2 regions of the Clostridium sp. AN503 genome follow, and region 1 is predicted to be linked to the other one. Evidence: a T-box and tRNA genes for the amino acid it is inferred to sense, from the RefSeq annotation. Region 1 holds a T-box; the other holds one or more tRNA genes.
The links. A T-box is a leader RNA that pairs with one kind of tRNA and senses whether it is charged. The one in region 1 lies ahead of proS (proline--tRNA ligase), so its partner is inferred to be a tRNA-Pro.
Positions count from the first base shown of each region.

Region 1 (3,898 bases):
GGACCGCACAGCAGAAGCAGACCCCCGCTGCGCAGAGCAGGAAATGACAGGACGCCTGAAGTATAATATGGTCCGGAAGGAATATGCTGGTAACAGTCAACGCCGCGCTGCCGGCCAACACCATTGCAAAGAGCCTCAGACCGTAACGCGGGCGGTGCTTTAGCGGCCACATGTAAAGAATGCACGCCGCCCAGATTGTCAGATTCAATTCACTTACAAACCACATCATATTCCCATCCCCATATAATCCGTAAGCGCCGACAGAAACGCAGTCTTGTTCCTCCGGCTGATCTCCAGTTCATCCCCGGCTACGATCACAATATTTTTCCGGATCTCCGAAACATAGCTGAGATTGACCAGATACCAGTGGTTGCAGCGGACAAAATGGCACTCCCTAAGCTGCTCCTCCGCTCCCTGCAGCGTTCCGCGCACCACAAAAACGCCGTCCTCCGTGTAGTAATGGAGCATCCGGTTCTGTACCTCCACATAGTGGATCCGGTCCGCCTTCAGCCGCCTGATCCCGTCGGGCAGGCTTAAGAGGATCTCCTCCGGCTGGCGCTTCTTCACCCGGGAGACCGCCCTGTCCAGGCGCACAGAAAATGTATAGTAATTGATCGGCTTCAGCACATAATCCAAAGCCCCCACCTCATAGCCGTTGATCGCATACTGGGCCATGTTGGTGATAAAGACAAGGACCACATCCTGATCCTGCTTCCGGATCTCCCGCGCCGCCTCCATCCCGTCCATCTCATTCATCTCGATGTCCAGCAGGATGATATCATAACCGGAACGGTAATCCTCCAGAAGCTCCTTCCCGTCATGGAAAACCGCCGTCTGGATGTCACGGTTCTTTTCCTCTGCATACTGCGCAATGTATTCCTGGATCTGGTCGATATAAACCTGCTCATCGTCCACGACAGCAATCTTAAGCATCCGCTCTTCCTCCCCGGTCATTTTTCTTTTTATCTTACCATGAAAATTCTCCTGTTTCCATAAAAACAGAAAAAAAGACATTCCGCCAGCCTCCATTCCAAGCTGGCAGAATGCCCTCCAACACCTGACAGGCGCGTCTTAATACGCCCTGCCCCAGTAAACCATCTTTTTCGCGGGTTTTCCGCAGCAGACACAATGATCCGAAAGCTGTTCCTGCTTAAACGGCATGCAGCGGGAAGTCGCCGCCGTGTCTTCCTTGATCTTCTCCTCACATGCAAGGTCGCCGCACCACATGGCCTTTACAAAGCCCGGCTTCTCATTGATGGTCTTGACAAACTCATCATAAGTGACAGCCTCATAGGTATGTGCGTCGCGATGGGCTCTTGCCCGCTCAAGCATGTCGTGCTGAATCGTTTCCAGCAGCTCGCCGACCTTAGCGCCGATCTCATCCAGGGAGACTGTTATCTTCTCATGAGTATCACGGCGCACTAAAACCGCCTCGTTGTTCTCTAAATCCCTCGGGCCGATCTCCACACGGACCGGGATGCCGCGCATCTCGGACTCACTGAACTTCCAGCCCGGGCTCTTGTCGGAGTCATCCACCTTCACGCGGAAGCCGGACAGCACGTTCTTAAGCTCAAATGCCTTGTCAAGCACGCCCTCCTTCTGCTGCTGGATCGGTACGATCATAACCTGGGTCGGGGCGATGCGGGGCGGCAGTACCAGCCCGTTGTCATCTCCATGCACCATGATGATCGCGCCGATGATGCGGGTGGACATGCCCCAGGAGGTCTGGTGCACATACTGAAGGGAATTGTCCTTCGCCGCATACTGGATCTCAAACGCCTTCGCAAATCCGTCGCCAAAGTTATGGCTGGTGCCGGACTGCCAGCGCCTTACCGTCATGCATCAGTGCCTCGATGGTGTAAGTAGCCTCTGCGCCTGCGAACTTCTCTTTGTCGGTCTTCTGGCCCCGGATGACCGGGATCGCCAGGACCTCCTCACAGAAATCGGCGTAGACATTCAGCATCTGGGTTGTGCGCTCCTCGGCCTCCTCAGCCGTGGCATGGGCCGTATGGCCCTCCTGCCACAAGAACTCCCTGGAACGGAGGAAGGGACGCGTGGTCTTCTCCCAGCGGACTACGGAGCACCACTGGTTGTATACCTTCGGCAGGTCACGGTAAGACTGGATATCCTTCGCATAAAAATCACAGAACAAGGTCTCAGAGGTCGGGCGTACACAGATGCGCTCCTGCAGCTCATCCAGGCCGCCGTGGGTCACCCACGCAACCTCCGGCGCAAAGCCCTCCACATGATCCTTCTCCTTGTTAAGCAGGCTCTCCGGGATAAACAGCGGCATGTACACGTTCTCCACACCGGTCTCCTTAAAACGGCGGTCCAGCTCATGCTGGATGTTCTCCCAGATCGCATAACCAGCCGGCTTGATGACCATACAGCCCTTCACGCTGGCGTAGTCGCAAAGCTCCGCTTTCTTGACCACATCGGTGTACCACTGGGCGAAATCCACATCCATGGATGTGATCGCCTCCACTAATTTCTTATCCTTTGCCATAACAATGCTCCTCTCTCCTATTCGATTATATAAAAATGATTGGGTAAATGAAAAAGCCATCCGGTCCCTGCCATGCGCATATCAGCTGCACAATGACAAGGGACCGAATGACCAGATAAATTCGGCGGTACCACCCTGATTAGCCCTTCCGGCCTATGCCAGCGTCCGTCCATGACGGCCTCCGGTATCCAAAAGCGCTCTCTTTTTCATCCGCTAACGCCGGATCTTACGTTGCAGTTCTCTGCAAAACTCCAGGGCCGGTTCAGCGCTCAGTGACACAAAAAGCCTCTCACCAAATGGCCTTCTCTCTGCATGTGTATGACGGCTTACTAATCCCCTTCACAGTCTTTCCATTATAAGGCAAACGCCCGTATGCTTGATTCTACGCCATTTCCGGGGCTTTGTCAAGGGTTAAAACCTCTTGTGTTTCCGCATCTGGCTGTCCACTTTACTTTGCCTCGTTTATTTGTTATGATAAAACCACTAATGATACGGAGAATTCATATGGCAAAAGGAAATGGCAGTCTTAAAAACATTGTATATCAAAAGACCCTGGACGGGATCATCCAGGGAGAATATAAAGCGAACCAGATCATCAATGAATCGGAGCTGGTAGAAAAGTATGGCTTCAGCAAGTCCCCGGTACGGGAAGCCCTGATCTCCCTGTGCAACGACGGGGTGCTGCGGAACCTGCCCCGGTATGGTTACGAGGTGATCCGCCTCACCAGCAGGGATGCGGAGGATATCCTGCGGTTCCGGTTCCTGCTGGAGAGCGGATTCCTGCGTGATTGCTATGAATCCATCACCCAGGCTCAGCTGGAAGAACTGTACCGGCTGGACGATTTGTGCAACGCATCCGTGGACGATATGTGGCTCCACTGGGAGCACAACACCAATTTTCATTTAGCGCTGCTCTCCTGCGCCCGGAACGAATATGCCTGGGACCAGCTCAAACGCTCCATGGGCATTTTAAAACGCGCCTACGCCCAGTTCTATTGGGACAAATGGGACAAGGAATACAATCCCATCGACATGCGCTACCACCGTGATATCCTGGACTGTATCGAAAAGAAAGATATCGAAGGCGCCACCAAAAAACTGGAGCTGGACCTGCGGGAGTTTAAAAGCGTCTAAACGCAGGCATACCTCCGGGTTGACAAAAAAGCAGAAACCAGATAAAATGATAGCAAGTACTTGCATGGAGGTGCCCCCTTGGACGATACCAGTCAAAGAATCATCGATGCAACCATGTCCCTGATCCGTGATAAAGGCTATGTTGCAACCACCACAAAGGATATTGCCAATCTGGCAAAGGTCAATGAATGCACTTTGTTCCGGAAGTTTAAAAATAAAAAGGATATCGTGCTGAACGGGATCGCCCAGGAGAAATGG
Region 1 is NZ_JBFDTP010000002.1:322,094-325,991, reverse strand. It holds gene AB1I67_RS08670 (ATP-binding protein) at 1-229, opposite strand, end outside; gene AB1I67_RS08665 (LytTR family DNA-binding domain-containing protein) at 226-933, opposite strand; partial or broken gene proS (proline--tRNA ligase) at 1,072-2,506, opposite strand; T-box leader at 2,602-2,858, opposite strand; gene AB1I67_RS08655 (GntR family transcriptional regulator) at 3,011-3,640, shown strand; gene AB1I67_RS08650 (TetR/AcrR family transcriptional regulator) at 3,719-3,898, shown strand, end outside.

Region 2 (3,898 bases), 670 kb from region 1:
CTCCTTATCTGTCTTTCATGATCCATCTTTCCCTATCAGCTTTTCATCGCATCCTCGATGGCTGCCGTAATCCCCTCGCTGTATGTGGGATGGGCGCGCATGGCGCGCGAAAGCTGCTCTGCAGTCAGGCCATTGGCGATTGCCGTCGCCATCTCTCCGATCATATCTGTCGCCCGGGGGCATACCATCTGGGCGCCCACGATCGTGTTGGAGTACGCCTCGAAGATCAGTCTGATAAAGCCATGCTCCTCCCGGGCGATAATGGATTTGCCGTTCCCGTCCATGGTATAGACACCGCAGCGCACCTTCATGCCCAGATTGTTGGCATTCTGCTCCGTGATCCCGACAGTCGCGATCTCCGGCTCTGTGTAAATACAGTTGGGCACGATCGGGAGCGACACATACATCCCGTTTGGCACTGCCTCCAGGCGGATGCTGTGGGAATGCCCCGCAATATTCTCCACCACAAAGGTTCCCTGTGCCATAGCCACATGGGCAAGCTGGGTGCGCGCCACCACGTCTCCGATGGCGTAGATCCCCGGTTCGCTGGTCTGAAAATCGCTGTCCACCGCCAGCCGCCCGTCTTCAATCTTCAGATCCACATCCTCGCCAAACAGTCCCTGCATATATGGAGTCCTGCCAACTGCGACCACCACCTGGCTGGCCTTGATCTGGCTGGTCTCCCCGGTATTATGATCTAAAAGATGACAGGTCAGTCCATCCTCCTTTGTGATCTCTTCCACAGTCGTATTGCAGTGGATGGAAATGCCCTTCTGAGCCAGCTGCTCCTCCAGAGCCGTTGCAACCTCCACATCCATCGGCCCCAGCAGGTGACTGCCCTTCTCCACGATCGTGACTTTTGCACACAACGCCTGGAAGATCGTCGCAAACTCCACGCCGATCACACCGCCGCCCAGGATCACGATCCGGTCATAATTCCAGTTAGGCACCGCCAGCAGCCGGTCGCTGTTGATCACGCCCGGCAGATCGATCCCCGGAATCTTTGGCATCACAGGCTTTGCTCCGGTGGCAATGATAATGTTCCTGGCATGGAAATACTCCCGGCCATTCTCATTTTTCACTTCAACCGTCTTTTCCCGGCGTATGGTGGCTGTCCCTTTCACAAAACCAATCCCATTCTGCTTAAACAGCTTCTCGATCTCCCCGCGGTACTGCTTGACGGAACGCTTCTTGTAATCCTGCATCTTGGCAAAATCAAAAGAAATAAAATCAGTAGACACCCCGAACTCATCGCACTGCTGCATCATAGAAAAAATATTGGATGCGTGAAGCAGCGCCTTAGTCGGGATACATCCCCGGTTAATACATACTCCCCCCAACTTGTCCTGGTCGATCACAACGACCTTCATGCCAAACCCGGCTGCCTTCAGCGCTGCCGTATATCCGCCCGGTCCCGCGCCGATGATCACTAAATCACAGTTTACTGCCATTGTCCCTACTTCCTTCCCCTTAAAGTTCCATAATCTTTTAGATCAAACGCCTCAGATCAGCCCCAGATGGACGCAGGCATTCCAGATCCCATCCTCGCCAATAGGCGTCGTCACATAATCAGCCACCTGTTTTAACGCTTCAATACTGTTGCCCATGGCAACTCCGATCCCGGCTGTGCGCACGATCTCATAATCATTCATGCTGTCGCCGAAAGCCACCGTATGCTCCAGCGGGATCCCATAATACTCGCAGAGACGCTTAAGCCCTTCTGCCTTGGATGCCTCCCGCTCCACGATATCCGCGCCCTCGCCGCTGGAAAACATGGGCAGCTTCAGCTCCGGAAACTCCGCCTCCACCTGCTTTGCCCCCTGCTCCCTGCCGAGATAGACCAGGGTCCGCACCTCCATGTCAAGCAGCTTCCAGGGGTCCTTAAAGACACGTCCCGTCTCCCCCCAGCGCCGGATATCCTGCTCTCTCACCACCTCCGGGTTCATATAATAGTCCTCCGTCCCGGCAGTTAGCCCCACGGCAAAATTCCTTCCCTCGGCAAATTCCAGAATCCGTCTTACCAGATCCTTATTCATGGTGTGGTGATAAATCATCTGATCCCCCACCGTCACCTTGGTACCGTTTAAATGGATCACCGCATCCGGCTCCACCAGTTCCCTCAGCCCGGCGCTGAACTTGCTGTCTAAATCCCGGCCGGTAGCGATGGCAATGTAATACTGCTCCCGCAGCCGGTCGATAGCCCGATATGCACTGTCCGGTATCCTGGAAGCTGAATGATCCAGAAGCGTCATATCCATATCAAAACTGATAATTCCCTTCATTTCTCAAAATTCCTCTCATTTATCCTAAAGATAATGATAACAAATAAAAAACCTGCTGTAAACCTCTTTTCAAAATGGAAATTATCTGCTATAATAAGCTGGTTGCCGAACATCGGGGTATGGCGTAGCTTGGTAGCGCGCTCGGCTGGGGGCCGAGAGGTCGCAGGTTCAAATCCTGTTGCCCCGATTACTGCAAGGTCAATAAAACACGGGAAATCCTGACATCTGTTATGGATTTCCCGTGTTTTATTTTATACTAATGTATTTCATTTATAATTCCAGTCCTTACAGGGCGCCGTGCTCCTTCAGCCAGCCTTCAATGGCATCCCGGTTCGCTGGATTTACTACGCTGCTGACTTCCCTGCCATCCCGGAACAGGATCAGCGTTGGGATCGTCATCACCTGAAACTGCTCTGCCAGCTCCGGATCTGCATCGATATCAAGCCCAACCACCTTGATCTTACCTTCAAACTCCTGCCCCATTTTTACCACAGTCGGCTCCAGACGGCGGCAATAGCCGCACCAGGGCGCCTTAAAATCAATCACTACCGGAACTGCCGAATCTAATACTTCCTCTTTAAAGTTCTTGCCTGTTACATCAATCATGTTATGATCTCCTTTCAATCCTTCCAGAATAGTTTAAGCATTTCCTGCTGCATGCATTCCCTCTTTGTCCTTGAAAAGCTCCTGTTCCACATCTGTCACTGTAATAGTGTCCAGGTAATCATTGCAGCGGTGGTTCATCTCTTCATAAAGCCCATCTATATAACCGCTCATACCGCAGGCTACACGGCAATTCTTATCCGGGTCTCCGCTCCGCCAGCCTGCATCGGCAAATTTGGTGTCCAGAGCCCTGCTGATCTCCCCCAGCGTGATCGTGCGTCCCATCTCATAGGAATATCCGCCTGAAAAACGTCCTTCCCTCGTCTCCACCAATCCCGCCTTTTTAAGCTGTGCCATGACCCGCCGTACCCGGCCGGGATTCGTGCAGATATTGTCCGCCAGTTCCTCACTGCGCTGGGTCGTCCCCTTATGGTGCAGGTACACCAGCGCATGGAGTCCTACGATAAAATCGCTGTTCAATTTGCTTCACCACCTTCTGTCTCATACGGCCAGTCCACAATGCCGCCAAAATCATAAATATTAGTATATCCCATCTTCACCAGCTTGTCTGATGCCTGCTTGCTGCGGACCCCGGTACGGCAGTGCACCAGAATCGCCGCATCCTTGTCCGGCAATTCCTCCGGCTGCTCCTCACCGATCGACTCATTGGGTACCAGGACCGCTCCCGGAATGTGTGCCTGCTCATATTCCTCTGCCCTGCGTACATCCACGACCGTCACATCTCCTGAATCCATCATCTCCTTTGCTTCTTCAGCCGTTATCTTGTGATAGGCACTGCCTGACTCTTCTGGAGCTGCGGCTGCCGTTCCTTTATGGGACCGGGTACAGGCAGCCAGCAGGAGCGCTGCAGCCACCGAAAGCCCGATTGCTATATACCGGTTCATAAAATACCTCCTTATCATCCTGTTTACCTGCCCTCTTATGGGCCGGCCCAAACTGTTACTTTTTTTCTCTCAGTTCATACTGATATGATATCAGTAACAGTTCAATCT
Region 2 is NZ_JBFDTP010000002.1:995,391-999,288, reverse strand. It holds gene lpdA (dihydrolipoyl dehydrogenase) at 36-1,451, opposite strand; gene AB1I67_RS11870 (HAD family hydrolase) at 1,503-2,282, opposite strand; tRNA gene AB1I67_RS11865 (tRNA-Pro) at 2,396-2,469, shown strand; gene AB1I67_RS11860 (thioredoxin domain-containing protein) at 2,568-2,888, opposite strand; gene AB1I67_RS11855 (Rrf2 family transcriptional regulator) at 2,922-3,365, opposite strand; gene AB1I67_RS11850 (rhodanese-like domain-containing protein) at 3,362-3,790, opposite strand.
Region 2: it has a tRNA-Pro gene. The T-box ahead of proS (proline--tRNA ligase) is inferred to sense a tRNA for this amino acid. The anticodon was not compared.